4 regions of the Streptomyces sp. NPDC102283 genome follow, and region 2 is predicted to be linked to each of the others. Evidence: riboswitches for the same ligand, from Rfam matches in the RefSeq annotation. Region 2 holds a riboswitch; each other region holds the start of a gene.
What was found. A riboswitch is a leader RNA that binds a small molecule or an ion and turns the genes downstream of it on or off. The one in region 2 is predicted to bind cyclic di-AMP.
Positions count from the first base shown of each region.

Region 1: it holds a riboswitch for cyclic di-AMP, as region 2 does, so the genes downstream of both, ACIRJT_RS05105 (transglycosylase SLT domain-containing protein) here and ACIRJT_RS13185 (transglycosylase family protein) in region 2, are expected to answer to the same signal.
Region 3: it holds a riboswitch for cyclic di-AMP, as region 2 does, so the genes downstream of both, ACIRJT_RS24570 (M23 family metallopeptidase) here and ACIRJT_RS13185 (transglycosylase family protein) in region 2, are expected to answer to the same signal.
Region 4: it holds a riboswitch for cyclic di-AMP, as region 2 does, so the genes downstream of both, ACIRJT_RS02540 (NlpC/P60 family protein) here and ACIRJT_RS13185 (transglycosylase family protein) in region 2, are expected to answer to the same signal.

Region 1 covers NZ_JBIWLQ010000002.1:139,805-147,616, forward strand. The annotation lists gene ACIRJT_RS05085 (CARDB domain-containing protein) at 1-749, shown strand, start outside; gene ACIRJT_RS05090 (dihydrodipicolinate reductase) at 884-1,963, shown strand; gene ACIRJT_RS05095 (carboxymuconolactone decarboxylase family protein) at 1,960-2,442, shown strand; gene ACIRJT_RS05100 (GMC oxidoreductase) at 2,532-4,175, opposite strand; gene ACIRJT_RS05105 (transglycosylase SLT domain-containing protein) at 4,332-5,174, opposite strand; cyclic di-AMP (ydaO/yuaA leader) riboswitch at 5,180-5,367, opposite strand; gene ACIRJT_RS05110 (FAD-dependent oxidoreductase) at 5,820-7,211, shown strand; gene ACIRJT_RS05115 (SpoIIE family protein phosphatase) at 7,259-7,812, opposite strand, start outside.
Region 2 covers NZ_JBIWLQ010000005.1:379,249-387,060, forward strand. The annotation lists gene ACIRJT_RS13160 (protein kinase) at 1-1,482, shown strand, start outside; gene ACIRJT_RS13165 (SurA N-terminal domain-containing protein) at 1,681-2,337, shown strand; gene ACIRJT_RS13170 (nucleoside triphosphate pyrophosphohydrolase) at 2,411-3,472, shown strand; gene ACIRJT_RS13175 (cytochrome P450) at 3,469-4,812, shown strand; gene ACIRJT_RS13180 (transglycosylase family protein) at 5,000-6,076, shown strand; cyclic di-AMP (ydaO/yuaA leader) riboswitch at 6,366-6,549, shown strand; gene ACIRJT_RS13185 (transglycosylase family protein) at 6,555-7,271, shown strand; gene eno (phosphopyruvate hydratase) at 7,595-7,812, shown strand, end outside.
Region 3 covers NZ_JBIWLQ010000012.1:288,605-296,416, forward strand. The annotation lists gene ACIRJT_RS24535 (DEAD/DEAH box helicase) at 1-587, shown strand, start outside; tRNA gene ACIRJT_RS24540 (tRNA-Lys) at 794-867, shown strand; gene ACIRJT_RS24545 (hypothetical protein) at 999-1,484, shown strand; gene ACIRJT_RS24550 (type II CAAX prenyl endopeptidase Rce1 family protein) at 1,566-2,366, opposite strand; tRNA gene ACIRJT_RS24555 (tRNA-Met) at 2,578-2,651, shown strand; gene ACIRJT_RS24560 (MerR family transcriptional regulator) at 2,759-3,505, shown strand; gene ACIRJT_RS24565 (PP2C family protein-serine/threonine phosphatase) at 3,647-4,867, shown strand; cyclic di-AMP (ydaO/yuaA leader) riboswitch at 5,160-5,312, shown strand; gene ACIRJT_RS24570 (M23 family metallopeptidase) at 5,324-6,355, shown strand; gene ACIRJT_RS24575 (aldo/keto reductase) at 6,513-7,457, shown strand; gene ACIRJT_RS24580 (PrsW family intramembrane metalloprotease) at 7,501-7,812, opposite strand, start outside.
Region 4 covers NZ_JBIWLQ010000001.1:503,599-511,410, forward strand. The annotation lists gene ACIRJT_RS02510 (PspC domain-containing protein) at 1-763, shown strand, start outside; gene ACIRJT_RS02515 (response regulator transcription factor) at 760-1,455, shown strand; gene ACIRJT_RS02520 (GNAT family N-acetyltransferase) at 1,465-2,235, opposite strand; partial or broken gene ACIRJT_RS02525 (hypothetical protein) at 2,387-2,785, shown strand; gene ACIRJT_RS02530 (NlpC/P60 family protein) at 2,924-4,000, opposite strand; gene ACIRJT_RS02535 (hypothetical protein) at 4,271-4,624, shown strand; gene ACIRJT_RS02540 (NlpC/P60 family protein) at 4,668-5,876, opposite strand; cyclic di-AMP (ydaO/yuaA leader) riboswitch at 5,875-6,041, opposite strand; gene pcrA (DNA helicase PcrA) at 6,311-7,812, shown strand, end outside.

The DNA of each region.
Region 1 (7,812 bases), on a different contig from region 2:
TCCCCGAGCTGTGGAACCCGGGCGACGGCGTCGAGTTCACCGGGATGCGGATCCGCAACACCTACGCCGACGGCATCAACTTCGCCAACGGCACCCGCAACTCCACGGTCTACAACTCGTCGTTCCGCAACACCGGCGACGACGCCCTCGCGGTCTGGTCCAGCAAGTACGTCAAGGACCAGTCCGTCGACATCGGCCACGACAACAGCTTCCGCAACAACACCATCCAGCTCCCGTGGCGTGCCAACGGCATCGCGATCTACGGGGGTTACGACAACAAGATCGAGAACAACCTGATCTCCGACACGATGAACTACCCGGCCATCATGCTGGCGACCGACCACGACCCGCTGCCCTTCTCCGGGCAGACGCTGATCGCCAACAACGGCCTGTACCGCACCGGCGGAGCCTTCTGGAACGAGGACCAGGAGTTCGGCGCGATCACCCTCTTCCCGCAGAATCTGCCGATCCCCGGAGTCACGATCCGCGACACGGACATCGTCGACTCCACGTATGACGGCATCCAGTTCAAGACGGGCGGCGGCCTGATGCAGGACGTCAAGATCGAGAACGTCCGGATCGACAAGTCCAACAACGGATCCGGCATCCTCGCGATGGGCGGCGCGCGCGGCAGCGCGACGCTCAGTGACGTGACGATCACCGACTCGCGTGACGGCCACGTCACCATCGAGCCCGGTTCGCAGTTCACGGTCTCCGGCGCCCCGAACGGCACACGGGCCAAGCGCTAGCCGCTGCCGCGTTCCCGGGCCGCGGACCGTCTCCGGCCCGGGAACACCCGTTCTCGGGAACACCCCTGTCCACCGTACGAATTGGGTCCCGCACGGCTCTGGGAAGTGCGAGGTCCCGGGGCTACCCTCCGCGCATGATTCCCACGGTTGTCTGGGGTACCGGCAACGTCGGCCGCGCGGCGATCCGCGCCGTCGAGGCCCATCCGGCGCTGACACTCGCCGCCGTCCTCGTGCACGACTCCGCCAAGGTCGGCCGCGACGCGGGCGAGCTCGGCGGCGTCGGGCGCACACTCGGGGTCGCGGCCACCGACGACATCTCCGCCGTCCTGGCCGCCCGCCCCCGGGCGGTCGTCTACGCGGCGTCCGGCGACATCCGTCCCGACGACGCCCTCGCCGACATCGGCCGGGCGATCCGGGGCGGCGCGGTGGTCGTCACGCCCTCCCTCTATCCGCTCTACGATCAGCGCAACGCCCCGCCGGAGCTGCGGGACCCGGTCCTGGCCGCCGTCGCCGAGGGGGGCGGTTCCCTCTTCGTCTCCGGGGTCGACCCCGGCTGGGGCAACGACGTCCTGCCCCTGCTGGTCAGCGGCCTCGGTACCGAGGTGGACGCCATCCGCTGCCAGGAGATCTTCGACTACTCCACGTACGAGCAGGAGGAGTCGGTGCGCCATCTGATCGGCATGGGGCACCCCATGGACTACGAACCGCTGATGCTGGCGGAGACCGTTCCGACGATGGTGTGGGGCGGTCAGATACGGCTCATGGCGCGGGCGCTGGACGTGGAGCTGGACGAGATCCGCGAGACCCTGGACCGTCGGGCACTGGAGTCGACGGTAGCGACCCGCACGATGGGCGAGTTCGCGGCGGGCACCCAGGGGGCGGTGCGCTTCGAGGTACAGGGCATCGTGGACGGCGTGCCGCGCATCGTCATCGAGCACATCACCCGGATCCATCCCTCGTGCGCCCCGGACTGGCCGTCCCCGCCGGACGGAGTGGGCGCGCACCGGGTGGTGATCGAGGGCCGCCCCCGTATCGAGGTGACGGTCGAGGCCTCCGACGAGGACGAGAACCGGTCGGCGGGCGGGAACGCCACCGCGGTCGGGCGGCTCGTCTGCGCCATCGACTGGCTGGTGGACGCGGAGCCGGGCCTGTACGACGCACTGGACGTTCCGCTGCGGCCTGCGGTCGGCAGGCTGGGAAGGAGACCGGCATGATCATCGATGTTCCGGAGGGCCAGGAGCCCATCGGTTACGTATGGGGGGAGATGGTCCCCGGCATCGGCATGGCCGCCGCCACCTTCTCGATGTCCGTGTACGAGCACACGACCCTGGGGCTGCGGGAGTTCGAGGCGGCCAGGCTGCGGGTCGCGCAGATCAACGGGTGCCTGTTCTGCCTGGACTGGCGGACCGAGCGGGACGGGGCGAAGGTCGAGGAGGAGTTCGCCGGGGCGGTGACCGAGTGGCGTACGACCGACGCCTTCGACGAGCGGACCCGGCTCGCGGCGGAGTACGCCGAGCGGTACACCCTCGACCACCACGGTCTGGACGACGCCTTCTGGAAGCGGATGACCGCGCACTACAGCCAGGCGGAGATCGTGGAGCTGACGATGAGCATCGGCTCGTGGCTGGCGTTCGGACGGCTCAACCACGTGCTGGGGATCGACGCGGTGTGCGTCCTGCCCGGTCACGGGTGACAGGCGGACGCCTCCTGACGGAGTCCGGGGCCGCCGGGTTGGCACTCCCGGCCCCGGACTCTCCGTGACTCCCCGTGTCCTCGGGTCGCCTACAGATCGGTGGCGATGATCCGTTCGATGTTGCGCTCGGCGAGCGCGGTGATGGTGACGAACGGGTTCACACTGGTGTTGCCGGGGATCAGTGCGCCGTCGATGACGTACAGGCCCGTGTAGCCGTGCAGCCGGCCGTAGTTGTCGGTGGCCTTGTCCAGGACCGCGCCGCCCAGCGGGTGGTAGGTGAGGTGGTCGCCCCAGATCTTGTGGACGCCGAAGAGGTCCGTGCGGTAGATCGTCCCTTCCTTCCGATTGATCTTGTCGAAGATCGTCTTCGCGGCGTCGATGGACGGCTGCTTCCACGCCGTCTGCCAGTTCAGTTCGGCCTTCCCCGCAGCCGCGTTCCAGGTGAACTGGGCCCGGTTCGGGTTCTTGGTGATGGAGAGGTAGAACGAGGCCCACGTCTCGATCCCGGTGGGCAGCGGCGCGACTTCGGCGAACGCTCCGCCGGCGTCCCAGTTGTCGATGCCGCCGGTGGGGATGGACGACTGCACCTGCCCCGTCGGGTCCCAGAGGTGATTGGCCCGGCCGCACATGACGTTGCCGTTGTCGCCCCAGCCCCTGCCGACCTCGCTGTTGAGGAGGGGCAGCGCACCGGTGGCCTTGAGGCCGACGAGCAGCTTGCTGGTGCCGACGCTGCCCGCGGCGAAGAACACCCTGTCCGCCGTGACGGTCTTGGTGGCGGCCGTCCGGCCGACGGTGTCCAGCTGGTCGATGAGCACCGTGTAGCCGCCGCCCGGGGCCGGGGTGACCGTGGTGACCTTGTGGAGCGGGGAGATGGTGACCCGGCCGGTGGCCCTGATCCGGTCGAGGTAGGTCTTCTGGAGCGATTTCTTGCCGTAGTTGTTGCCGTAGAGGATCTCGGCGTCCAGGGCCGACTTGGGAACGGTCCCGGCCGCCTCCTGCTTCATGTAGTCCCAGTCGTAGACGGCGGGGACGAAGAGGAACGGGAAGCCGGAGCGCTGGGCGTGCTTCCGGCCGACCCGGGCGTACTGGTAGCAGTCGACGCTGTCGAACCAGGCGGGGTCGATGGTGGTGACGCCCAGTCCGCTGTTGGCGCGCGGGTAGTAGGTGCTGTACATCTCCTGGGCGTTCACGGTGGGGAGGATCGCGCCGAAGTTCTCCCGGCGCGGGGTGACGGCCATACCGCCGTTGACCAGGGACCCGCCGCCCACGCCGCGGCCCTGGTAGACCGTGATGCCGGCGAACTCCTCGGCGTCCAGGATGCCGGTGTAGCGGTTGACGCCCTTGTCGATGGGGAAGCCGAGGAAGTTGCTCAGCGGCTGCTTGGTCCGGGTCCGCAGCCAGAAGGAGCGGTCGTCGGGCCTGGTGGTGTTGGCGAAGATCTTGCCGTCCGCGCCCGGAGTGTCCCAGGCCATGCCCATCTCGACCATATGGACGTCGACCCCGGCCTGGGCGAGCCGGAGGGCGGCCACGGAGCCGCCGTATCCGGTGCCGACGACCAGGACCGGCACCCGGGCGCCGGAGCCGATCGGCGCTGATGCCGCCCGGACGCCCGCCCACGCCGGTGCGGTGTGCCCGGCGATCGCCGCAGCACCCAGAAGAGAACCTGTTCCAGCGATGAATTTCCGACGCGAAACACCCTTGGTCTCGCCATTCCACTTGCTAGTTTCGCTCATGTGACATCCCTCACTCTCGACAGAGTGGAACAGGTTCTACTGTCGATCGCGTGGTAAGTCACTAGAAACCCGGGGGTAACTTCCCGGCATCGCCCGGCATGACGGAGGGGCCCCGGACCATGAGGTCCGGGGCCCCTCGGGCTCGGGCGAGGAGGATCAGTAGGCGCCGAAGACGTTGTCGATCGAGCCGTACCGGTCCGCGGCGTAGTTGCACGCGGCCGTGATGTTGGCGACCGGGTCGTAGCTGTCGGTCGAGGTGCCGGGCACGTGGTAGGCCTGGAAGGTCGGGTCGATGACCTGGAGCAGCCCCTTGGACGGGGTGCCCTTGACCGCGTTGGAGTCCCAGTTGTTGATCGCGGCCGGGTTGCCCGAGGACTCGCGCAGGATGTTGCGGTGGATGCCCTCGTAGGTGCCGGGGATGCCCTGTTCGGCCATGACCGCCAGGGACTCCTTGATCCAGCCGTCGAGGTCGTTCGTGTACGTGACGGCCTTCTCGGCGGCCGGAGCGGCCTTTGCCACGGGAGCGGCGTCGATGCGCTCCGAACGGTCGGCGCGGTCCGCCTCTCCGCCGCGCGCGGCGGACGGGGAAGCCTTGGCGGCCTTGTCCACCTTGCCGCCCGAAGGGGCCTCGGCCTTGGTTCCGAGGGCCAGCTTGATACCGGGGTGAATAAGATCGGGATTCTCTCCGACGATCTTCCGGTTGCCTTCGTACAGCTTCTCCCAGCCGCCGCTGACGGAATATGCGCGGGCGATCTTGGAAAGCGTTTCACCGGCCGCGACGGAATGCTGGGCGGGCGCGGCCTTCACGGCGGAATCCGCTTGGGCCACCGAGGTGGGCGCTACGGCCTGCTGCGGCGCGGCGGTGGGCGCGGGGGCCGCGAAGGCACTGGTGGCACCGATCACCGGGAGGGCGAGAACGGCTCCGCCGACGGTCACGACGGCGAGGCCGCGACGCAGCGAGGTGGACTGGGGACGACGGTGCTTACCCTGTGCGGGCATGGGGGATTTCCTCTCCGGCGCCTGCGAGGTGAGCTGTCGGGTTCAGACGGGAGATGTCTGGCCGCACGCTCGTGCGACTTCACCCCAAGCCGTTCCGGTTACGGATCGGCGACTTACCTGGGTCCCCCGCTCCTGCCGTACGTGAGTGGGTTTCGGATTCCCGGACGGCGGCAGGATTCGGCGTTCCATCCGGATTGACGGTGACCGTAGGCGAGAAACGCCGAACAGAACAAGCCCCGCATTCCGGATTTCCCTTTACATACAAGATCGAAAGGCGGAATTGCCGGATCGGGTCGCTCCGTCACTCCGTCAACTTTCCTCACACAGAAGGGAACCAATGCTTCCGCTTCCACGTCCGCGCCCCCGGACGTGACGCTCACCACTCCCTTGCGACGATGGCGAAAACAAGCTCCAACGAATGCCTCAACATCCCCGATAAGCCCCTTATGGAACAGGGCGCCTAAAAGAAACAAATCACCCATAACGACACAGGTAAACGGACTAATCGGACACTTTAGGCAGGGCCGGTCGGAGAGCCCGCGGGGCGATCGCTTACGGTGTGCGGTGGAGACTAGTAAGCCAACCCTTACCTCCGACGTACGCTGTACCTGCCCGCGTTCGCCCGCCCCGAAGGATCACCACGCCATGACACGCCCCGTCCGCGTCGCCATTGTCGGAGCCGGCCCCGCCGGTATCTACGCTGCGGACGCGCTGCTCAAATCCGAGGTCTGCCAGGACCCGGGGGTCTCTATCGACCTCTTCGAGCGCATGCCCGCGCCCTTCGGTCTGATCCGTTACGGCGTGGCCCCCGACCACCCGCGGATCAAGGGCATCGTCAAGGCTCTGCACCAGGTGCTGGACAAGCCCCAGATCCGTCTCTTCGGGAACGTCAGCTACCCGCACGACATCGGCCTGGACGACCTGCGGTCGTTCTACGACGCGGTGATCTTCTCCACCGGCGCCGAGGCCGACCGGGCGCTCGACGTGCCCGGCATCCAGCTGGAGGGCTCCTACGGCGCGGCCGAGTTCGTCTCCTGGTACGACGGACACCCCGAGGTCCCGCGCACCTGGCCGCTCACCGCGGAGAAGGTCGCCGTGCTCGGCGTCGGGAACGTGGCGCTGGACGTGGCACGCGTCCTGGCCAAGACGGCGGACGAGCTGCTGCCCACCGAGATCCCGGACAACGTGTACCAGGGCCTCAAGGAGAACAAGGCGCTGGAGGTGCACGTGTTCGGGCGGCGTGGCCCCGCACAGGCCAAGTTCAGCCCGATGGAGCTGCGGGAGCTGGACCACTCCCCCAACATCGAGGTCATCGTCAACCCCGAGGACATCGAGTACGACGAGGGCTCCATCGCGACCCGCCGGGAGAACAAGCAGGCCAACATGGTCGCGCAGACCCTGGAGAACTGGGCGATCCGCGACGTCGGCGACCGCCCGCACAAGCTGTTCCTGCACTTCTTCGAGTCCCCGGTCGAGATCCTCGGCGAGGACGGCAAGGTCGTGGCACTGCGCACCGAGCGCACCGAGCTGGACGGCACCGGCAACGTCCGGGGCACCGGTCGGTTCACCGACTGGGACATGCAGAGCGTCTACCGCGCCGTCGGCTACTACTCGGAGGAGCTGCCCAAGCTCCCCTTCGACGTGACCTCCGGCACCGTGCCGCACGAGGCGGGCCGCGTCATCGCCGGCGACGAGCACATGAGCTCGGTCTACGTCACCGGTTGGATCAAGCGCGGTCCGATCGGTCTGATCGGGCACACCAAGGGCGACGCCAACGAGACGGTCGCCTGTGTCCTGGAGGACCGTGCCGCCGGGCGGCTGCCCGAGCCGGCGACGCCCGCCCCGGAGGCCGTCGAGGCCTTCCTGGAAGACCGCGGCGTGCGCTACACGACCTGGGAGGGCTGGCACAGGCTGGACGCCCACGAGCAGGCACTGGGCGCGGCCCAGGGCCGTGAGCGGGTCAAGGTCGTGGAGCGCGAGGGCATGCTGGAGGCCTCCGGCTCCTTCGTGCCGACCGAGCGTCCCGCCGACGCCTGATCAGCGTTGATCTGCGCTTGATCAGCGCCTGATCGACAGTGCGGCCTCTAGGGGGCCGGATCCGGGGCGCCCGCCGTGCGCCCCGGGTCCGGCCTCCTGAACGTGCGCCACAGGTCGGGTCCGGGCGCCCGGACCTCCCGGGTCCTCCGGGCCGCCGGAGTCCCGGCCCACCGGGCGGCGAGCAGGATCGCGATGTCGTCGGGGCGGTCGACGGCCGCCCTGGCCTCTCCGATGACCTGGTCGGCCGTCTCGGCCAGGGGGACCGCACCGATGCGTTCGACAGTGGCCCGCAGCCGCTCGATCCCCTCGTCGATGTCCGTCCCGGGGCGCTCGATCAGCCCGTCCGTGAACAGGGCGAGCATCGCCCCCGGTTCGAGGCGCATCTCCGTGACCGGGTAGGCGGCGTGGCCGTCGATCCCGAGCACGATGCCGCCGGGCAGGTCCAGCACTTCCGTCCGGCCGTCCGGCCGCCGCAGTACAGGCTGCGGATGCCCCGCCCTCACCGCGCGGGCCACTCCGGTCACCGGGTCCAGGGTGATGTAACAGCAGCTCGCGAACTGTCCCGGGTCGAGGTCGATGAGCAGCCGGTTCGTCCCGCTCA
Region 2 (7,812 bases):
GACGCGGCCGACGAACTGCGCCGCCGGTTCGTCCGCGAGTGCCGGGTCACCGCGCAGGTCGACCACCCCGGCCTGGTCACCGTCCACGACGCGGGCAGCGACGACGACGACCTCTACCTCGTCATGCAGTACGTCGAGGGCTCCGACCTCGCCGACCACCTGGCCGAGAGCAGCCCCTACCCCTGGCCGTGGGCCGTCGCGGTCGCCGCCCAGCTCTGCGCGGTCCTCTGCGCGGTGCACGCGGTGCCGATCGTCCACCGCGACCTCAAGCCCCGGAACGTGATGGTCCGTCCCGACGGCACCGTCACCGTGCTCGACCTCGGCGTCGCCTCCGTCCTCGACACGGACACCACCCGCCTCACGCACACCGGTTCACCCATCGGCTCCCCGGCCTACATGGCCCCCGAGCAGGCGATGGGCGGCGCGGTCGGCCCGTACACCGACCTGTACGCCCTCGGTGTGCTCCTGCACGAACTCCTCAGCGGTGACGTGCCGTTCGCCGGGTCCACCGCGCTCGGCGTCCTGCACCGCCACCTCTACGAGCCCCCGCTCCCGGTCCGCGAGACCCGCCCCGAGGTCCCCGTCGCGCTGGAGGCCCTCGTGCTGCGGCTCCTCGCCAAGGACCCCCAGGACCGGCCCGCCTCCGCCCAGGAGGTGTACGAGGACCTGGCCCCGCTGCTCCCGAAGCACGGGACCCCCGTCGGGCCGCTCGACCCGACGCGCCCGTTCCTGCGGCCGCACGCCCCCTGGCCGGACCGGGTCGCGACCCCGGCCTCCGTGCCCGCACCCGCCGTCTTCGCCGCGGCGCCGCCCTCCCTCGGCGCCCCGCCCTCCTTCACCCCGCCTCCGGCCGTCGCGCCGACCCCCGCGCGCCCCGCCCACCTGCCGCGGAGCACCCCGCCGCCCGCCCGGCCGGACGTCGCGCGGGCCGTGGACGAGGTCAAGAGGCTGCTCGGCGAGGGCCGGATCACCCAGGCCGTGGACGTCCTCGGTGCCACGCTCCCGGCCGCCGCGGCCGAGCACGGCGAGCACTCGCCGGTCGTCCGCATCCTGCGCAAGCAGTACGCGGCGACCTTGATGGACGACGGGCAGTACCGCCGCGCCCTGCCCGAGCTGCGACGCCTCGCCGAGGACCGCACCGCCGAAGCGGGCCGGGCCGACGCGCAGGCCCTCCAGTTCCGCTACGACGCCGCCCAGTGCCTCGAACAGCTCGGTGAGGCAGGGGCCGCGCTGGTCGAGTACCGCGCGGTACTCCCGTACTACGAGAACGCCTACGGGCCGATCGCCTCCGACCCCGGCCGCGCACTCGACATCCGGCACCGCATCGGGCAACTGCTCCTGGCGGTCGGCGACCACACCGCGGGCCGGGCACAGCTCCAGGCCCTGCTGTACGACGCCGAGCGCACCTACGGGCCGCACCACCCGCTGCCGATGGACCTGCGCCGCCTGCTCAGCCACCAGCGGGACGTCCGCGGGGGCTGACAGCACCCCCGTAACCGCCCCTGCCGGAACACCTTCCCGACCGCTTTTCCGACCATTCTCCCGACCGCTTTCCCGACCACATCCCCAACTCCTCCCGAATCGTTGGTCGAATCAGTGGCACCGGCCACCTCCACTGCCTAACATCGATCACCGCAAGGCTTTGTGCACTGATGCACAAACTCTCCCCGGGAGGCTCCTTTGCACCGCCGTCGTCGCACCGCGCTCGCCGTCCTCGCCGCGACCCTCGTCGCCGCGCCGCTCCTTACGGCCTGCGGCAACCAGTCCCACCCCGGCGCCGCGGCCGTCGTGGGCGGCGAGCGGATCGAGGTGTCGACGGTCCAGGACCGCGCCGCGGACGTCCGCAGCGCCCAGGAGAGCTCCCCGGAGGCCGACCAGCTGGTGAACAAGTCGGGCCAGCTCAACCGCGCCAAGCTGCACGGGCTGATCTTCGGCCGGATCCTCGACCGCGCCGCCGCGGACGCGGGGGTCAAGGTCACCCGCAAGGAGATCCAGGAGATGCGGAGGGCCAGCGGCGCCCAGCAGGGCGGCGAGAAGCGGTTCGAGGCGATGATGCTCCAGCAGCGCTGGGTCGCCCCGGACCAGATCGACACCGACATGCGCCAGGAGGTCCAGCTCCCGAAGCTGGCCGAGGCGCTCGGCGCGGACCTCGGCACACCGGCCGGCCAGCAGGTCGTCGGCGAGGCCCTCACCAAGGCGTCGAAGGCCCTCGACATCGACGTCAACCCGCGCTTCGGCACCTGGGACGACCAGAAGATGCAGCTCGGCAACTACAGCGCGCCCTGGATCACCCAGGTCACCGAGTTCGCGCCGAAGGACTCCCCGGCGGGTGCCTGAACCGGCGGCGCTTGAACCGGCGCGTGCCTGAACCGGCGGGTCGGGGGCCCGGGGCCGGAGGTAGGTTCGCAGAGTGAACGCCGAAACCCCCGACGCCCCCGTCGAGACCCCCGCGGACCCCGGCCGGGTCGTCCTGCTCACCGCCAGCCACCGGGTCGCGCCCGGCCTGCTGTCCTGGCCGGCCTGGCAGACGCTGCACGCGGCCGACCGGGTCCTCGTCGCCGGCCCGGACCACCCGCAGCTCCCCTATCTCCGCGAGGCGGGCGTAAGCGTCGAGCACGCCACGCCCTCGGCCGACGAACTGGTCGCCGACTGCGCGGGCGGCCGGACCGTCGTCGTCCTGGTCGGGGGTGAGGGCGACAGCCGCCTGACGGACGGCCTGGCCCGGCTCGGCGGCTCGGGCCGGGTGGCCATGCCGGACCTGGAACTGCTCCCCGGCTCCTACGACCTGCCCGGGGCCCGCCTGCTGGACCTGGTCCAGGTCATGGACCGCATCCGCCGCGAGTGCCCCTGGACCTCGCGGAAGACGCACCGGGGCCTCGCCAAGTACGCCATCGAGGAGGCGTACGAGCTGGTCGAGGCGATCGAGGACGGCGACCGGGACGAACTGCGCGAGGAACTCGGCGACGTCCTGCTCCAGGTCGTCTTCCACGCGCGGATCGCCGAGGAAGGCCGCCCGGAGGACGGGGCGGAGCCCTTCGCCATCGACGATGTCGCGGGCGGCCTGGTCGAGAAGCTGATCCACCGCCACCCGCACGTCTTCGGGGACGAGAGCGCCGAGACCCCCGAGGACGTCCACGCGCACTGGCTGCGCACCAAGGCGATCGAGAAGCAGCGCACGTCGGTCACCGAAGGCGTCCCCCTCGGCCAGCCCGGCCTGGCCCTCGCAGCGAAGCTCGCGAGCCGCGTCCGTACGGCGGATCTCGATGTCCCCCTCCCCACGGGCGACACCATCGGCTACGAACTCCTGGCCCTCGCCGTCTCCGCCGAGGCGAACGGCACCGACCCGGAGGCCGCCCTGCGCGCCGCCGCCCGCGCCTACCGCGACGCGATCGTGGCGGCGGAGGGCGGGACGAACCGCGCCGGGAAGCTGCGGGAAGACGTCGGTCTGCCGACCGATACCGTCAAGGAGTGAACGACAGCCCCGCCCCACGCACCCCCGAGCCCTCCGCCTGCCCCCACAGCACCGCCCCGAGCGGGGCCGTCCCGGCGGCCCCCGCCCCGGAACTCTTCACCTGGGAGTTCGCCACCGACCCCTACCCGGCCTACGCCTGGCTCCGTGAGCACCGACCGGTGCACCGCACCTCGCTGCCCAGCGGGGTCGAGGCCTGGCTGGTGACGCGGTACGGGGACGCCAAGGAAGCGCTCGCCGACGCGCGGCTCTCCAAGAACCCGGCCAACCACGCCGAGTCGCCGCACGCCAAGGGGAAGACGGGGATCCCGGGGGAGCGCAAGGCGGAGCTGATGACGCATCTGCTCAATATCGACCCGCCGGACCACACCCGGCTGCGCCGGCTCGTGTCCAAGGCGTTCACCCCGCGCCGGGTCGCGGAGTTCGCGCCCCGCGTGCAGGAGTTGACGGACCGGCTCATCGACGACTTCGTGGAGAAGGGGAACGCCGACCTCATCCACGACTTCGCCTTCCCGCTCCCCATCTACGCCATCTGCGACCTGCTCGGCGTCCCCCGCGAGGACCAGGACGACTTCCGGGACTGGGCGGGCATGATGATCCGGCACGGCGGCGGGCCGCGCGGCGGGGTCGCCCGGTCGGTGAAGAAGATGCGCGGCTACCTCGCCGAACTCATCCACCGCAAGAGGGAGAACCCGGGCGACGACCTGATCTCCGGACTGATCCGGGCCAGCGACCACGGCGAGCACCTCACGGAGAACGAGGCGGCGGCCATGGCGTTCATCCTGCTGTTCGCCGGGTTCGAGACGACGGTCAACCTCATCGGCAACGGGACCTACGCGCTGCTGCGCCACCCCGAGCAGCGCGCCCGGCTGGAGGCCTCCCTGGCGGCGGGGGAGGACGCGCTGCTCGCCACCGGCATCGAGGAACTGCTCCGGTTCGACGGGCCGGTCGAGATGGCGACCTGGCGGTACGCCACCGAGGCGCTGACCCTGGGCGGCGAGGAGATCGCCGCCGGGGATCCCGTGCTGGTGGTGCTGGCGGCGGCCGACCGCGACCCGGAGCGGTTCACGGATCCGGACACCCTGGACCTTGCACGGCGTGACAATCAGCACCTCGGATACGGGCACGGCATCCACTACTGCCTGGGAGCGCCGCTGGCCAGGCTGGAGGGCCAGACCGCGCTGGCCACGCTGTTGAGACGCCTTCCTGACCTGCGACTTGCAGGAGAAGCTGGCGATTTGCGCTGGCGTGGCGGGCTCATCATGCGTGGTCTGCGCACTCTTCCGGTCGAGTTCGAACCGGGTAGCCGATCCGAAAAAAGTGACACAGTGTCAACTCTGTGACTTTCACGTGATCTGCGCTGCATCGACTTGTGACACACGTTCGAGTCCCGCTAGGTTCACGGTTCGACGCGTCGGTCGCACCTTGCTCACGCGTCACCTGTGCGCCGAAGCAGACACGGAGTCCGGCACGGAATCCGCTGCGCGGCGCCCAGGTCACTCGCTTGTCAGTCGCACGGAAGGCATACCCATGGGCTCCGCGAACGGCAGACACCGCCGCCCTCGTCAGGCACCCGCCATCATCGTCGCCGCAGGCGTGACGGGATCGGCCATCGCCATCCCGCTGCTCGGCGCAGGCGGCGCGCAGGCCGCCGAGGCCACCACCTGGGACCGGGTCGCCGAGTGCGAGAGCGGCGGCATGTGGAGCGCCGATCTCGGCAACGGCTACTACGGCGGGCTCCAGTTCTCGCAGGAGACCTGGTCGGCGTACGGCGGGACGGCGTTCGCACCCCGCGCCGACCTCGCCAGCCGCTCGCAGCAGATCTCGGTGGCCGAGAAGGTGCTGGACGACCAGGGCCCGAAGGCGTGGCCCAGCTGCGCCGTCATCTCCGGCCTCGCACTGGACGGCGGCCTGCCGGGCGTCGACCCGGGCACCTCGCCGTCCGCGGACCCGTCCGCCGATCCGTCGGCGGACCCCTCGGCCGACCCGACGACCGGCCCGACCGGTGAAGCGGACGCACCCGGCGAAACGGGTGAATCCGGCAAGTCCGGAGAAGCTGATGAATCCGGCAAGGGTGAGAAGGGTGACGAGGCGGACAAGGGTGGCAGTGGTGGCGCGGAGAAGGGGAGTGAGCGCCCCGACTCCTCGGTGACGCCCTCCGTCCCGCCCGCCCCCGACGCCTCGGACCCCTCCACGGTCCCCGACGCCTCGGCGGGCGAGGACGGCAGGGCGGGCAAGCACCGGGGCGCCCCCGCGCCCGAGGAGGCCGACGCGGGCCGGACGGACGGCCCCCGCGAATCCGGCCGGCACGCCTCGCGCGGTGACGGCGACGCGCGGGACGGCGGCGCTGCGGCCTCCGGCGGGTACACGGTGCGGCCCGGCGACAACCTCTGGGCGATCGCCGACGCGCAGGAGATCCCCGGCGGCTGGACCGGCCTGTACGAGGCGAACAAGGGCCTCCTGGGCTCCGACCCGGACCTGATCCTGCCCGGCCAGAACCTGGAACTGGGCCTGGACCGGGATGCGGACAGGAGCGCGGACAAGAGTGCGGACAAGGCGGCGCCGGAGGGTGCCGGGGCGTCCGCCGGGGCGCCCGCCGCCAACTGATCGAATTCGGGAAAACCCCCCGAAAATCGGGGCAGTTAAGAGACCTATGTCCACTTTTGCGTAAGTGAGACATGGGTCTCTTTGCTTCAACTGGCGCTTTTCGTCCGGCCGGTCCGGGCGTATCGCCCCCCACCTGCGGAAACGGCCCGCAGGCCACCGCGAGTTCGGGTTGATTGCCCCCTATGTCCATCTTTGAATGTCGGGGTTGCCTGTGTTTACGGTCGGAACCGCTCGCACCGCGGGCCCCGTCGACCGTCACGCCGAATCCTGCCGTCGGTCGAAGGGAACAGACGCGTAAGCGCCGTAGGCAGGAGCGGGGGACCCAGGTAGGCCGCCGGGTCCGGACGCCTCGTCGAGACCGACGAGGACGTACGGGAACGGCTTGGGGTGAAGTCGCGAGCAGCACCGTGCGACCGGGCAACTCATCAGCCCGAACCCGACAGCTCACCTCGTAGGCGTCGGTGAGGAGATTCGTTCCATGCTGCTGAACAGCAAGGGCAAGCACCGCCGCCCGTCCAAGGCCACCCGCATCGCCACCCTCGCGGGTGTCACCGGCGCCGCCATCGCCGTCCCGCTGATGGGCGCGACCAACGCTTCCGCCGCCTCCGTCGAGACCTGGGACGCCGTCGCCCAGTGCGAGTCCGGTGGCAACTGGTCCATCAACACCGGCAACGGCTACTACGGCGGACTGCAGTTCTCGCAGTCCAGCTGGGCCGCCGCCGGCGGTACGCAGTACGCCTCCCGTGCCGACCTGGCCTCCAAGGACCAGCAGATCGCCACCGCCGAGAAGCTTCTCGACCTGCAGGGCCCGGGCGCCTGGGCCTGCGCTGGCGCCGGCGGCCTCACCAACGACGGTGTGGACCCGGGCGTGAACACCGGCTCCGGCTCCGGCGAGAGCAAGCCCGAGCAGGCCCAGCCCGAGCGCCAGGCCGAGCAGCCCACCACGCGCTCCGAGCAGCGCACCGCTCCGCAGGCCGAGAAGAAGGCCGAGAGCAAGAAGACCGTCACCACCCCGACCGGCGAGAAGGTCCAGAAGGGCGACGGCGAGTACAAGGTCGAGGCCGGCGACACCCTGAGCACCATCGCCGGGGCGGAGGGCGTCAAGGGCGGCTGGAGCAAGCTCTTCGACCTCAACGACGACATCGTCAAGGACGCGGACCTGATCTTCCCGGGCCAGCAGCTCCACCTGAAGTAATCGCCGTCTCTCCTCCCCGGAGGGGAAGCGTCCGGCGGCACTTCCCCTCGCACGGCTTCCCGGCCCGGCGCGCTCGTCCCCCCAGCGCGCCGGGCCGGGTTCTTCGTGGGAGGCGGAGGCCCGTGGACTCGTATTCGTTCACCTCTTGTTGTTACCGCTCAGTAGATTTCTAGAGTTTTGTCCCGTGATGCAGGCCCTTGGGTCCTTTTTCGTCCCAGGAGGCGGGCGGTCGGCTGGCCGACGCGGCCGGGCCCGATAGGCTCGTGCCGCAAGGCCACAGTGACCCTGCACAACCAGTGTCAGATCCCAGAAGGAGATGCCTCGTGCCGTCCATCGACGTCGTCGTAGCCAGGGAAATCCTCGACTCCCGCGGCAACCCCACGGTCGAGGTCGAGGTTGGCCTCGACGACGGCAGCACGGGCCGTGCTGCTGTTCCGTCCGGCGCCTCCACCGGTGCGTTCGAGGCCATTGAGCTTCGCGACGGTGACCCCAACCGCTACATGGGCAAGGGCGTCGAGAAGGCCGTCCTCGCCGTCATCGA
Region 3 (7,812 bases), on a different contig from region 2:
ACGACCGTCGTGACGACCGTCCCTCCGGTGGCTTCCGTTCCGGTGGCGGCGGCGACCGTCGTGATGACCGTGGTGGGCGTTCGTTCGAGCGTCGGGACAGCGACCGTCCCTCCTTCAACCGCGACCGTCGCGATGACCGTCCCTCCGGTGGCTTCCGCTCGGGTGGCGGCGGCGACCGTCGTGATGACCGTGGTGGGCGTTCGTTCGAGCGTCGGGACAACGACCGTCCCTCCTTCAACCGCGACCGTCGCGATGACCGTCCCTCCGGTGGCTTCCGCTCGGGTGGCGGCGGCGACCGTCGTGATGACCGTGGTGGGCGTTCGTTCGAGCGTCGGGACAACGACCGTCCCTCCTTCAACCGCGACCGTCGCGACGACCGTCCCTCCGGTGGCTTCCGCTCCGGCGGCAGCGACCGCCCGTTCAACCGTGACCGTCGTGACGACCGCCCCTCGGGCGGCTTCCGCTCCGGCGGCGGCAGCGACCGCCCGACCGGTCGTCGTGACGACCACCGCGGCGCCAACACCGGCACCAACACCGGTTCCTTCGGCCGCCGCGACGACAAGCCGCGCTGGAAGCGCAACGGCTGACCCCCGCCCGGCCGGCACCCGGCCGAGCAGGTCCGCCTGACAGACCGGCAGGGCCCGTACGCCACCGAACCGACTCGGTGACGTACGGGCCCTGTTGCTGTTCCCGGGCCCGGAAGCCCGCCTCCCGGGCCACGCGACGGGCCCGACACCGATACCGGATCGGCTGCCGGGACGGGGCGGGCTATGCTCGGGGGGTGATCCGTCGAGGGCCGTTAGCTCAATTGGTCAGAGCAGCGGACTTTTAATCCGTTGGTTGTGGGTTCGAGTCCCACACGGCCTACCTCTCGGCCCCAGGTCAGAGCACTGCTCCGGCCTGGGGCCGCTGCTTGTCCGGGTTCCTTTCGGCAAGGTGCTCCCCGTGAGGCGGGCGATAGTATCCGCGACCTGCTGTCGAGCTGAGGAGCCGGGCGCATGACGACCATTGCCGTGACCGGGCACATGGACCTGACCGACGAGACCGTGCCCCTGGTACGGGCCGCGTTGCGCGAGCTGCTCGCCGAGTACAGCGACGACCTGACGGGGGTGTCCTGCATAGCCGCCGGATCCGACAGCCTCTTCGCGGAAGTCGTCACAGCCATCGGTGGCCGTCTCGTCGTGGTGATCCCCTCCCGGGACTACCGGGAAGCGAAGGTCGGGCCCGACCACGCCGCTGTCTTCGACCACTTGGTCGAAGCCGCCGGGGAAGTGGAGACGCTGCCGCACCCGAGAGCGAACAGGGCTGCCTACGAGGCGGCCAACGCCGAGCTGCTGCGCCGTGCCGACCGCCTCGTCGCGGTCTGGGACGGCACGCCTCCGTCGGGAAAGGGCGGCGGTACCGCCGACACCGTCGAGCTGGCCCGGCAGGCGGGGCTGGCGGTCGACGTGATCTGGCCGGCCGGAGCCGCTCGGCGCGGGTGACGCCGAACGCGGGAAGTGCCGACGCCCGCGGCCGGCGCGGTGTCGTCGCGGCCGGCGGTGAGAGGGCGTGAGGGGGCGAGGTCAGGCGGGGGCCTTCTCCGCGTCGGGTTCGATGGAGCGGCGCCTGACGAGCAGCACGATGATCAGGACGGCCTGGAGGACGATGATGAGGGCCATGCCCGGGGACGCCTGGGGCTCGTCGCCGACGAGGTTGGAGAACAGGCTGGTGTCCCACAGCCCGTGCACGAGCATCGGCAGCAGGATGACGCCGCCGACGCGGAGGCACAGGTAGAAGAAGTAGCCCGACGTGGAGACGATGAGCGCCTGGAGGACGGCCTGCGCACCCGCCCCGATGGCGTTGCTGACGTGGACGAGGCCGAAGACGAGCGAGGAGAAGAGGGCGACCTTGCCCTCGGTGAGCCCGGCCCGGCGGAAGACCTGCACGCCGATGCCCCGGAACATGAGCTCCTCGCCCACGCCGACGAACAGGCCCAACAGGAGCAGGCAGGCCACCAGGGAGACGCTCTGGTCGCCGAGGTGACCGTAGTTCAGGCCTAGCAGGGCGACGGCCAGCATGGAGGCCGGGACCCAGCGCACCCAGCGGCGAACGGGTGCGCGGTAGTGCAGGACCTCGCCCCACCAGCCGAGCCAGGTCACGACGGCGGCGGCGAAGACGATCGACGCCCCGATCGGGATCAGAGCGTTGCGCACGAGGGATTCCGTGGTGGGGAACGCGCTGTCGGAGGAGCTGGTGTCCACGCCGGTCAGGAGTCCCAGGCCCTGGATGATGCCCGCGTACACGACGACGATCACCAGGAACCACGGCCACGCCAGTCGTCGCCCCGGCCGGCCGTCCCGTATCGCGCCCGTCTCGTCCCGCACCCGCGTCACCCTCTTCTCCGATGGCGCGAGCACTGCCGTCGCTCCGCCTGCCGTAGCCACACGGTCAGGTGCGGACTTTCCCAAAGATCTCATGCGGAACAGGGCAAAAGCCATGAGGTTCCCTGGGGTCGACGCCCCGGACCCCGGCCGGGGAGCTGATCCGTAATTGGTCGAAGGCGTGCCGGGAATGCCGTAGAGTTGTGTTTACCGACGCGGGGTGGAGCAGCTCGGTAGCTCGCTGGGCTCATAACCCAGAGGTCGCAGGTTCAAATCCTGTCCCCGCTACTGAAGACCCGGGCCCGGCACGCACAGCGTGCCGGGCCCGGGTCGTTTGCGGCGCCGTGCTGGTCAGGCTTGACCTTGACGCAGCGTAAAGATCTAGCGTTTCCGGCATGGAGTGGTCCATTCAGGAAATCGCCCGACAGGCCGGCACCACGAGCCGCACGCTCCGGCACTACGGAGACCTCGGCCTCCTCACGCCGAGCCGGATCGGGAGCAACGGCTACCGCTACTACGACCAGGACGCCCTCGTCCGGCTGCAGCGCATCCTGCTGCTGCGTGAGCTCGGTCTCTCGCTGCCCGCCATCAAGGACGTGCTCGTGGGGCAGCGGGACACCGCGGTGGCGCTGCGGGCGCATCTGCGGCTGCTCGAACAGGAACAGGCGCGCATCGGGCGGCAGATCGCCTCGGTGCGGACCACTCTCCACAAGACGCAGGAGGGGATGGAACTCATGGCCGATGAAGTGTTCGACGGCTTCGACCACACCGCCCACGAGCAGGAGGTCACCGAGCGCTGGGGCCGGGACGCGTACGAGGAGGGCGACCGCTGGTGGCGTTCGCTCGGGGACGAGCGGAAGAAGGCCTTCCAGGACGAGCACGAGGCCATCGCGCGCGCCTGGGGCCGGGCCAGGGAGGCGGGGCTCGCCGCCGACGGGGCGAAGGCGCAGGACCTCGCGCGGCGGCACTGCGCGTGGCTGTCCTCGGCCAAGGAGCCCAGCCGTTCGTACGTGATCGGGCTCGGCGAGATGTATGTCGCCGACCCTCGCTTCGGAAAGAACTACGATCGCTACGGGGACGGCACCGCCGCCTTCGTACGGGACGCACTGACGGTATACGCGGAACACCGGCTCTCCGACTGACCACGGAAGGCCGGACCGCCGTCCGCCTTCCCCCTATTCGGCCGATGCGGAGCAGCCGCTCGGCGCGGCTCCGGGAAGCCTGGGCGGGGCGCTGTACCGTCCGCAGCCGTGGGTGGACCGGGCAGGAGTGCACAGGTGGGGATGGCCGACGAGCGGCGCAGCGGCACGGCGGGGAGTTTCGACGCCGTGGGCCGGGTGGTGTTCGGGTCCCGGGAGGGGCAGCTGACGTCCGACGGGCGGCGCACCGGGCGGTTCGTCCGGATGCTGCCCGCCCTGCTGATCCTCGGCGGGCTGGTGTTCGACTGGCTGGCTCCGCCCAACTTCACGGCGGTTCCGCTGTTCGTCGCGGCCCCGTTGGTCGCCGCGCCGTTCTTCTCGAAGTCCCGGACCGTCCGTACGGGGATCGCCGCGGTCCTCTCCGTCATCGCGATGCGCCTCTCCGACGGGACGTCCACCCAGGTGGTCCCGGTCATCGAGATGATCACCGTGCTCACGGCCTCGGTGCTGGCCCTCGTCATCAACGGCGTCGTACGGCGCGGCAACGAGCAGCTGGCCTCGGCCCGGGTCATCGCGGAGACCGCCATGCGGGCCGTGCTGCCGACCCCGGCCGAGCGGATCGGCGGGCTCCAGGTGGCCGCGCGGTACGAGGCGGCGCAGGCGGACGAGTTCGTGGGCGGTGACCTGTTCGCCGTCGCGGACACCCCGTACGGCGTACGTGTCGTCGTCGGAGACGTACGCGGCAAGGGGCTGGACGCCGTCGAGGCGGTGGCGGTGATCATCGGGGCGTTCCGGGAGGCGGCCGAGCAGGAGCGTTCGCTGGAGGGCGTCGCTCAGCGGCTGGAGCGGGCGCTGGCCCGGGAGGGGACGCGGCGGTACGGGCTGGACGCCATGGAGGGGTTCATCACCGCCGTGCTGGCCGAGATCCCGCCCGGTGCGGCCTCGTTGCGCCTCGTCAACCGCGGTCACCCCGAGCCGATCCTGCTGCACGCGGACGGCGGCCTGGAGGTGCTGGCGCCCTCGGTGCCCGCCATGCCGCTGGGGATGGACCTGGGGGTGTGGCCGGACCGGTCCGACGAGTGGGCGATGCCCGCCGGGGCGACGCTCCTCGCCTTCACGGACGGCCTGTCCGAGGCCCGGGACCCGAACGGGGTCTTCTACGATCCGGCGGCCCGGCTGCGCGGCCGGATCTTCCCGGGACCGGAGGAGTTGCTGTCGGCGCTGACGGACGACGTACGGCTGCACACCGGCGGGCGGACCACGGACGACATGGCGCTCATCGCGGTCGGCCGGCCGGCGGAGGGGCAGCCCGTGCGCCGGACGACGGTGAAGATCGTGGGCCGGGGCGACGACTCCGGGCGGTGACGGGGCGTCGGCGGGCCGCCGGGAGATCAGCGGCAGGGCGGCGGTGGGGCGTCGGCGGGGTGAGGACACGGTGCGTGATCGAAGAGCACCGCTCCGCATAACACTTGACACACCGTCAGAAAAAGTGGTGTGGCTGAGTCGCGGTCAAGTCGCCCGATTGCGCCCGTTTGCCACCCGTACATCCCTGCCGTGTTCGTTAATGATCAACAGGAACAGCTTGGAATAGGGCCCGTCTGTCTATTAACGTTCGATAACGCAGCGCGGTCGTCACAGCCGTCGTCAGAGACGGCGCCGCGCGCGAGCGCCGAATTCCGCAAGGGAACCGGGGAACCACCTACATGGGGTGAATCGGACGCCTGCGTCTCGTGAGAGACGGAGGGGCCCGTAGGAGACCTTCCTGCTCCGAACCCGTCAGCTAACCCGGTAGGCGAGAAGGAAGGAAAGGAGTGCGCCCACGTGGCGTCCAACAAGCCTGCCCCTGAGGCCCCGTCACCCTTCAGTGCCGACACCTTCGGCGACGGGGAGCGCACCTGGGAGGAATGGAACCCCACCGCGGAGTCCATCCGTCCCGTGCGCGGCAAGCACCGCGTGGCCAAGCAGCGTGGTCTCGCCCGTAGCTCCACCGTCCTCGGGGTCGGTGTCATAGCGGCCGTCGGTGCGGGCGGCATGGCCACCGCGCAGGACAAGGCGCCGGTCTCCATCTCTCTTCCCGATTCCATCGTGGACAACCTCCCCGACGCCAAGTCCCTTCCCGGCGTCGGGTCTTTGATGTCCGACGAGGCGGAGGCCGCCCCGGTCGCCGCGTCCGCGCCGCTCACCACCGCCGGCCTCACCAGCGCCGAGGCGGAGCAGGGCACCGACGCCGGCGAGGCGCTGCGCGCCCGGATCCTCCAGCAGGCCGAGCAGCAGCAGGCCAGCGCCGACGCCGAGGCCAAGGCCGCCGCCGAGAAGGCAGCGGCCGAGACCGCCGCCGCCGAGGCCAAGCAGCAGCAGGACGAGGCCGAGGCCGCGGCCGCCGCGAAGAAGAAGGCGGCGGAGGAAGCGGCGAAGAAGAAGGCGGAGGCCGAGCGCCTCGCCAAGCTGGCCGCCAGCTTCTCCCTCCCCACCTCCTCGTACACGATCAGCTCGACCTACGGTCAGTCCGGCGCGATGTGGTCCTCCGGCCAGCACACCGGCCTCGACTTCGCCGGGTCCACCGGTGCGCCGCTCAAGGCCGTGCACAGCGGCACGATCACGTCGGCCGGCTGGTCGGGCTCGTACGGCTACCGCACGGTGCTCCAGCTCGATGACGGCACGGAGATCTGGTACGCCCACCAGTCCTCGATCGACGTCTCGGTCGGCCAGAAGGTCACCACCGGCCAGACCATCGGCCGCATGGGCGCCACCGGCAACGTGACCGGCACCCACCTCCACCTGGAGGTCCGCACCGCGGGCGGTTCCGCGATGGACCCGCTGGCCTGGCTGAACAGCAAGGGCCTGAACGTCTGACCTCCCGGCCCCGCGGCTGACGTCCCTCGTCGCCGCCACGCAACCCCGGCAGCCCTGACGCACACCCCCCGACGTCAGGGCTGCCGGTCTGTCCGGGCACGGCATCGCCCGCCGGGCGACGGAATACCGCACCCGCCCCGGCCCGTTGAACCCGCACATGACTTCCGCGCGCACTCTCGGCTCCTCCGACCTCCAGGTCTTCCCCCTCGCCCTCGGCGGCAACGTCTTCGGGTGGACGGCGGACGAGGACCAGTCCTTCGCCGTCCTGGACGCCTACGTCGCGGCCGGCGGCAACTTCGTCGACACCGCCGACGCGTACTCCGCCTGGGTCGAGGGCAACGAGGGCGGTGAGTCGGAGACCGTCATCGGCAAGTGGCTCGCCTCCCGCTCCAACCGGGCCGACATCGTCGTCGCCACCAAGGCCGGCGCCCATCCCGACCACCGGGGTCTGGCCGCCGGCACCATCAAGGGCGCGGCCGAGGCATCGCTGCGCCGCCTCGGCACCGACCACATCGACCTCTACTACACGCACTTCGACGACGAGACCGTCCCGGTCGAGGAGATCATCACCGCCCTCGACCAGCTGGTGAAGGAGGGCAAGGTGCGTCACATCGCTGCCTCCAACATCAGCCCCGAGCGCCTGCGCGCCTCCCTCGACTTCTCCGAGCGCGAGGGCCTCGCCCGGTACGTCGCCCTCCAGCCGCACTACAACCTGGTCTCCCGCGACACCTACGAGGGCGGTCTCCAGGACACCGCGGCCCGCGCCGGCCTCGCCGCCGTCCCGTACTACGCGCTCGCCTCCGGCTTCCTCACCGGCAAGTACCGCCCCGGTACGACCGTGGAGAGCGCCCGCTCGGCGAAGGCGGGCGGGCACCTGGAGTCGGAGCAGGGCCGCAGGGTGCTGGCCGCCCTCGACCGGGTCGCCGGGGAACGGGACGCCGAGATCGCCACGGTCGCCCTCGCCTGGCTCGCCGCACAGCCGACCGTCGCCGCCCCGATCGCCTCCGCCCGTACGGTCGAACAGCTCCCCGCCCTCGTCGCGGTCGCCGACCTGCGGCTGACCGACGACGAACTCGCCCTGCTCACCGAGGCGTCGGCCTGACGGAACCGGACGCCGGCGCCCCCGACGTCCGCTGCGGCTACGGCTACGTCGGCGGGCGACGGTGGCTGGGTGGCGCGCTGCCGTACGGCTGGGGCGGCGGGTAGGCGGCGGGGCCGTATCCGGACGCGTGTCCGTGCGTCTGTCCGTATCCGGGTGTGTGCCCGGGGCCGTAGGCGTGTCCGTACCCGTTGCCGTACCCGTGCCCGTCGGCGTACCCGCCTCCGTTTCCGTACGGCGACGGCATGGCGCGGGCGTGGTGGGCGCCCGGGCGGGCCGCGGCCCTGCCCCGCGTCCGGTCCGGCTGCCAGTGGCGGGCCAGGTCGCGGGCCATGCCCCGGGCCCGCATGGAGGAGAG
Region 4 (7,812 bases), on a different contig from region 2:
CCTCGCCGGAGTGGCCCTCGTCGGCCTCGGCCTCGCCGTGTTCATGGTGGTGCGCGGCTCGGCCGCCCAGCTCGGCAACGTGCTCACCGCGGCCATCGCCGTACTCACCGGCATCGCCCTGCTCGCCGGCCCCTACCTGGTGCGGATGACCCAGGACCTCTCCGAGGAGCGCCTGATGCGCATCCGTGCCCAGGAACGGGCCGAGGTCGCCGCCCACGTCCACGACTCCGTGCTGCACACCCTCACGCTGATCCAGCGCAACGCCGACGACGGCGGCGAGGTCAGACGCCTCGCCCGCGCCCAGGAACGCGAGCTGCGCAACTGGCTCTACAACCCCGAGGGCACCGGCAAGGACGAGGACGACGAGCCGGAGACCCTGGCCGAGGCGGTCAAGCGGGCCGCCGCCGAGGTCGAGGACAAGCACGGCGTCCCGCTGGAGGTCGTCGTGGTCGGCGACTGCCCCCTCGACGACAAGCTGACCGCGCAGATGCAGGCCGCGCGCGAGGCGATGGTCAACGCCGCCAAGTACGGTGGCGAGGGCGGCGCCGTCCAGGTCTTCGCGGAGGTCGAGGGCCGCACGGTCTTCGTGTCCGTACGGGACCGGGGTCCGGGATTCGACCTCGACGAGGTTCCCGGGGACAGGATGGGCGTACGAGAATCAATCATCGGCCGCATGCAGCGCAACGGCGGCAGCGCCCGGCTGCGTTCGGTGCCCGGCGGGGGCACCGAGGTCGAGCTGGAGATGGAGAGGGCGAGCGAATGACCGAGAACACCGAAGCCACCGGGGGCCCGGAGCGACGGGTACGGGTCGTGCTCGTCGACGACCACCGGATGTTCCGCACCGGGGTGCAGGCCGAGATCGGCCGCACCGAGGAGACCGGCGTCGAGGTGGTCGGCGAGGCCGCCGACGTCGACCAGGCGGTCACCGTCATCACGGCGACCCGCCCCGAGGTCGTCCTCCTCGACGTCCACCTCCCCGGCGGCGGCGGCGTCGAGGTGCTCCGCCGCTGCGCCCCCATGATGGGCACGGCCGAGAATCCGGTCCGCTTCCTCGCGCTGTCCGTCTCGGACGCCGCGGAGGACGTCATCGGCGTCATCCGGGGCGGTGCGCGCGGCTACGTCACCAAGACGATCACCGGCACCGACCTGGTGAACTCGGTCTTCCGCGTCCAGGAGGGCGACGCGGTCTTCTCGCCGCGGCTGGCCGGCTTCGTCCTGGACGCCTTCGCCTCCACGGACGCCCCGCCGGTCGACGAGGACCTGGACCGCCTCACCCAGCGCGAGCGCGAGGTGCTGCGGCTGATCGCCCGCGGTTACGCGTACAAGGAGATCGCCAAGCAGCTGTTCATCTCGGTGAAGACGGTCGAGTCGCACGTCTCGGCGGTCCTCAGGAAGCTCCAGCTCTCCAACCGGCACGAGCTGACCCGGTGGGCGACGGCTCGACGGCTGGTCTGAGACCGTTGCTCATCTGTCGGCCGACTCCAGCGAGATGTTGACCTTCTCGCCGATCCGGCGGTAGCCGATGCCCGCGTAGACCCGCTCGACGTCGGGGTCGCCCGGCTCCAGCCAGACCGCCCGGCACCCCTGGTCGAAGGCCCGTTCCGTCAGCCAGGCGGAGAGCGCGGCGCCCACACCCCGGCGGCGGCAGCGGGCGGCGACGGCGAGTCCGGCCAGCTCGCTCAGGCCGTCGATCGCGGCCGAGCAGCCGCCCGCCCCGGCCGGCGTACCGTCGAGGACGGCCAGTGCGGCGACCCCGTCGCCGGAGGCCGCCGCCCGCAGCCAGTCGGTCGTTCCCTGCTCGGGCTCGCCCTCGCCGCCGAAGCCGTGGTGCTGGACGCGGGCGGCCTCGGTGAACTCCGCCTCGGTGGACGGTGTGTCGACGCTCAGACCGTCGACCGGCTTCGGCGGCCGGAGGTCCTCGCGGCCGCAGGCGAGCAGCGGGGCGCGGTTCTCCACGGTGAAACCGGCGGCCAGCAGGGCCGGTTCGACGGCCGGGGCCCAGGCCGGCAGGAACTCCAGACGGGGAAGCCGTTCGTGCTTCCCGAACGCGTCGACCAGGGCCGTCACATCGTCCGCCGTGGGTTCCGCGCCCCGGTCGGGGATGGCGTAGTTGGCGTACTTCAGCTCCCAGCCCGGATTGTGCCGGACGGTGAACGGTCCCACCCGGTAGTGGTCCGGGGAGCGCAGCGCGAGCGCCCGGGCGTAGTCCTGGACGGCGTTCGCCATCGACGTCATACGGGAGTTCCTTCGGTGGGGGATCGGGACCGGCTGCGGGTGCCGATGTCAGTTGTCGGCCGGTGTCCGTATTACCTGGGGCTTCTGTATTACCTGGGGCTTCTGTGTGTTGTCCAGGTTCTCTGTCGGGGCCTTGTCCGGGTGAACAGTCCGTTCTCCGGCGAGTCGTGTTGATGATGTCCTGGCAGTAGCGGCGGACGTGAGGCGCTTGAAGAAGGCCGGAGACGCGGTGCTTTTCATACCGGCAGCACGACGTGATGCGGCGCTGGTCTCACCCGACGATTTCGCCGGCCTGCGGGACATCGCTCTGGCCGAGAGCGCCGCGGCATCGGGGACGTTGAAGGGCCTGGAGGCCGGCCCCGGCAGGATAAGAACCGACCTCTCGTCACAGCGACGGGTCTTGCTGGTCACGGATGCACCCAACGTGGCCCGGCCGGTGTCGGCGGCGCGGGACGAGGCGAAGGTGTCGGTGCTGCGGGCGTCCTTCACGGCGGTGGCGGACCGGCAGGTTCTCGGACGACGAGTGACGGTGTACGAACGGCGCTTGTAGCGCGTCACGTGGACGTATGGGTACAGCGTCCCGGCGCTGTGCCGAGCGGATACCCAGCCGGGCCATTCGTACGTCACGTTGATGACAAGTCACCCGGAGGGCGACATCTCCACTCGGCACCCGAACCTGCGCGGCGGACTATGCCACCCGGGTCGCTCCGGCGAAAGGCATCTGATCGACGGGCGCGATGCGGACCGGCGCTCCGGGGCGCGGGGCGTGAATCATTTGGCCGCCGCCGATGTAGAGGCCGACATGGCTGATCCCGGAGTAGAAGAACACCAGGTCGCCGGGGGCCAGTTCGGAGCGGGGGACCCGGGCTCCGGCGTTGATCTGGGTGTAGGTGGTGCGCGGCAGGCTCACGCCCGCCGCCTTCCAGGCCGCCTGGGTCAGGCCCGAGCAGTCGAAGGCGTTCGGGCCCGTCGCGCCCCAGACGTACGGCTTGCCGATCGCGCCGTTTGCGAAGGCGATGGCCCGGGCGGCGCGGGAGTTGGGCGCGGCGACCGGGACGCGGTTGGCGGCGCGGTCGGCGTGGTCCGGGCCGCCGCCGTGCCGGGCGTCGGCGGCGCGTTCGTACGCGGCGCGCTCGTCGGCGGTCAGGGTGTCCAGCAGCCTGCGGGCGTCGGCCAGTTTGGCGCGGATCGCGGTGCGGTGTTCGCGCAGCTCGGCGCGCCGGGCGGCGAGGCGTTCGGTCTCCTGGTCGGCGCGGGCCTTGACGCGGGTGATCCGGGAGACCTGCCGCCGGATGCCGTGCAGCAGGCCGCTCTGCCGGTCGCCCACCCGGTCGAGGTAGGAGGCGCGTTGCAGAAAGGCGTCGGGGTCGGAGGAGAGCGCCAGTCGCAGGGTCGGGTCCAGGGTGCCGCTGCGGTACTGCGCGGTGGCCAGTGAACCGAGGGCGTGCCGGGCGGTGTTGAGGCGGGCGGTGCGGCGGGCTGCCTCGTCGGTCAGGGAGTCGACGGCGCGGGTGGCGGCGGCCGCCTCCTCCTTCGCCCCGTTGTACTTCTCGGTGGCGACCTCGGCGTCGTGGTAGAGCCGGTCGACCTTCACCCGGACCTGCGCGGCGGTGGGGGCCGGTTCGGCGGGGGCCGCGCCCGCTCCGGTGACCGAGCCGGCGGTGGCGGCCCCGGCGAGCGCCAGGGTGGCGGCGGTGCGGGCAGCAGAGCCGGTGAGCGGGCGCTGCTTGGGTTTTCGGTGGGTTGACCTGCGGTGCGCTGCCACGGGGGTGGCATCCTTCCTGTCGGCTGCCCGCCGGGGGATACCGGAGGGTCCGTGAAGGACGCTAATCCTGGTGCGGGGAAAAGAGTCGCCATGACTGCTATTGCCCTGATGTGACGTTTCACCGGCCATGGTTGATCACCGATACTCCCGCACACCTGGGCAACGCGGTCAATTCCTGAGGAGGTGCACGAGGAGGCACACAAGGGGGCACATAAGGAAGGCTTGCCTCACTGAAAGGTAAAACCTTGGCCATGGTTAGGCTCCGGAGCCATGGACGTACTCATCAATGTCTTCGTCGCCCTGCACATCATCGGCATCGCCTCCCTGCTGGGCGGCTTCCTGACGCAGATGAAGGCCATGGGAGCGGGCACCGCCCGCTTCACCCCCGCCATGCTGCACGGCGCGCTGACCATGCTCGTCACCGGCATCGCCCTGGTCGGACTCAACCAGGCCGACGACCAGACCGTGAACAACGTCAAGATCGGCATCAAGCTCGCGCTGCTGGTCGTGATCCTCGCCCTCGTCTACGTCAAGCGGGACGACGAGACGGTGGACAAGGGGGCGTTCGCCGCCGTCGGCGGGCTGACGGCCGCCAACATCTTCATCGCCACGGTCTGGACCTGAGGCTTTCCGGGGGCGGCCGCCGAGAAGCCGTCCCCGACGCGTACTACGCCGGGCGCACGCTCCCGTAGATCGGCATGGAGTAGATCGACTCCTCGCGCACGTTCGCACCCGGCTTCGGGGCGTGGATCATCATCCCGTCGCCCTTGTAGATGCCGACGTGGCTGATGTCGTCGTAGAAGAAGACCAGGTCCCCCGGCTTCAGGTCGGACGTGGCGACCCGGGTCCCGACCTCCACCTGGTCCCAGGTGGTCCGGGGCAGGGTCACGCCCGCCTCCCGCCACGCCGCCTGCGTCAGTCCCGAGCAGTCGTAACTGGAAGGGCCCGACGCGCCCCACACGTACGGCTTCCCGATCTGTGCGCGGGCGAAGGCGAGCACCTTCTCCGCCTTGGCGGCGTAGCCGGTGCCCGTACCGGTGCCCGTACCGTTACCGGAGCCGGGGTCCGTGCCCGTACCGGAACCGGAACCCGTGCCCGAGCCGCCGCCGGACTCCTTCGCGGCCTCCTCGCGGGCCTTCTCCTCGGCCTCGGCCCTCTCCTTCGCCTCGGCGGCCTGCCGGGCGGCCAGCTTCGCCGCCTTCTCCTTCGCCTCGGCCTCCTGTCTGCGCTCCAGCTCCGCCAGCCGCGCCTTCTCCTCGGCGGTCAGCCTCGACAGCAGGCCCCGGGCCTCGGTGAGCCTGGTCTGCACGTCCTTCTTGCTGGAGGCGAGCGTGGCCTGCGTCTCGGTGAGGGTCTCCAGGCTCTTCACCGCCTCCGCGCGCTTCTTCGCCGCCGAGGCCTGCTGCGTACGGAAATCGCTGACGGCCTTCTGCTGCCGCTCCGTCGCCCGGTCCATCATCCGGCTCTGGTCGAAGTACCCCTGCGGGTTCTCCGCCAGGAAGAACGTCGCCATGGGCGTGATGCCGCCACTGCGGTACTGGGCCGCCGCGTAGGAGCCCAGCGCCCGACGCGCCTCGTTGATCTTCTCGGTCCGCTTCGCCACGTCGGAGAGCAGCGTGTCGACCTTCGTCCGCTGGGACGCGGAGGCTGCCTTGGCCCGGTTGTACTCCTGGGTCGCGGTGCCCGCCTGCCGGTACAGGGCGTCGACCTTCTTCTGGACTTCCTCGATGCCGGGCTTCGGCTCCGCGGGCGCGGCCGTGGCGCTCTGCGTGGAGAGCAGCGTCACGGAGGCCAGCGCGACCGTCGTCAGCCCGACGGCGGGGGTGGTGGTGCGCACCTTCGTGCGCGGCTTGCGGTGCGATGCCAAGACCGGCATCTCCTTCCGTGGACCGCCTACCGGGTTAGCTGTCGGGTTCGGACGGAACGGAAGGCTGTCCTACGGTCCGGCTGCGAGGGCACGGACCGATTCACCCCGGTGTCGCGTGTGGGTCCCCGGTTCCGAACCGCCAGGGCGGCAGGACGGATTCGGCAGAGGCGCCCGTCAGGCGTGGTTCGCCTCAGGGAGGTACGGGCCACCTGACCGAGCACGCTAGCCAACCGGCCCCACCGCTGGGAAGGACGATGAGCGATATGCCCGATACATTTTCGTGACCTTTCCGGTTCAGGGCTCCGGCACCCCTTCCGACCGGGCGATCCTTCACGGAACGTCGACGTCCGGTCTCCGTGCGTACGGGTGGCGGCGTGGTGCGAGCGGCCCCTTCTCGCCTTCGGCCGAAGGTTGTCGGTCCGGCCGCCTAGACTCGGGAGGCGATGAGCAGCCTCTTTGACGACAGTTTCCTGACCGGCCTCCAGTCCGCGGAGGACGGCCCCCCGCCGCCCCCCGAGGACCACGCGCCCGAAGCGGTGCCGGAGGGACTCTTCGAGGGCGTCTACGACGCGCCTCCGCCGCCCCGGGACGGGTATTACCGGGACGGTCACCCCCGCCCGGCGATCGACCCCGCCGCGCTGCTCGACGGGCTGAACACCGAGCAGCGCGCCGCCGTCGTGCACGCCGGGTCCCCGCTGCTCATCGTCGCCGGGGCCGGCTCCGGCAAGACCCGGGTCCTCACCCACCGCATCGCCCATCTGCTGGCCGAGCGCGGGACGCATCCCGGGCAGATCCTCGCGATCACCTTCACCAACAAGGCCGCGGGCGAGATGAAGGAGCGCGTCGAGCAGCTCGTCGGCCCCCGCGCCAACGCCATGTGGGTCATGACCTTCCACAGCGCGTGCGTCCGCATCCTGCGCCGCGAGTCGAAGAAGCTCGGCTTCACCTCGTCGTTCTCGATCTACGACGCCGCCGACTCCAAGCGCCTGATGGCCCTGGTCTGCCGCGACCTCGACCTGGACCCGAAGCAGTTCCCGCCGAAGTCCTTCACCGCCAAGGTCTCCAACCTCAAGAACGAGCTCATCGACGAGGAGACCTTCGCCGGGCAGGCCGCGGACGGTTTCGAGAAGACCCTGGCCCAGGCGTACGCGCTCTACCAGGCCCGCCTGCGCGAGGCCAACGCCCTGGACTTCGACGACATCATCATGACGACGGTCCACCTGCTCCAGGCCTTCCCGGACGTCGCCGAGCACTACCGCCGCCGCTTCCGCCACGTCCTCGTCGACGAGTACCAGGACACCAACCACGCCCAGTACACCCTGGTACGGGAGCTGGTCGGCCCGGCCGGGGAGGCCGACGCACCCGCCGAGCTGTGCGTGGTGGGCGACGCGGACCAGTCGATCTACGCCTTCCGGGGCGCGACCATCCGCAACATCCTCCAGTTCGAGGAGGACTACCCGAGCGCCACGACGATCCTGCTGGAGCAGAACTACCGCTCCACACAGACGATCCTCTCCGCCGCCAACGCCGTCATCGAGCGCAACGAGAGCCGCCGCCCCAAGAACCTCTGGACCAACGCCGGCAGCGGCGCCCGCATCACCGGCTACGTCGCCGACACCGAGCACGACGAGGCGCAGTTCGTCGCCGACGAGATCGACCGGCTCACCGACGCGGGCGACGCCAAGGCGGGCGACGTCGCCGTCTTCTACCGGACCAACGCCCAGTCCCGCGTCTTCGAAGAGATCTTCATCCGCGTCGGCCTGCCCTACAAGGTCGTCGGCGGTGTGCGCTTCTACGAGCGCAAGGAGGTCCGCGACGTCCTGGCCTACCTCCGGGTCCTCGCCAACCCCGAGGACACCGTCCCGCTGCGCCGCATCCTCAACGTCCCCAAGCGCGGCATCGGCGACCGCGCCGAAGCGATGATCGACGCCCTGTCGATGCGCGA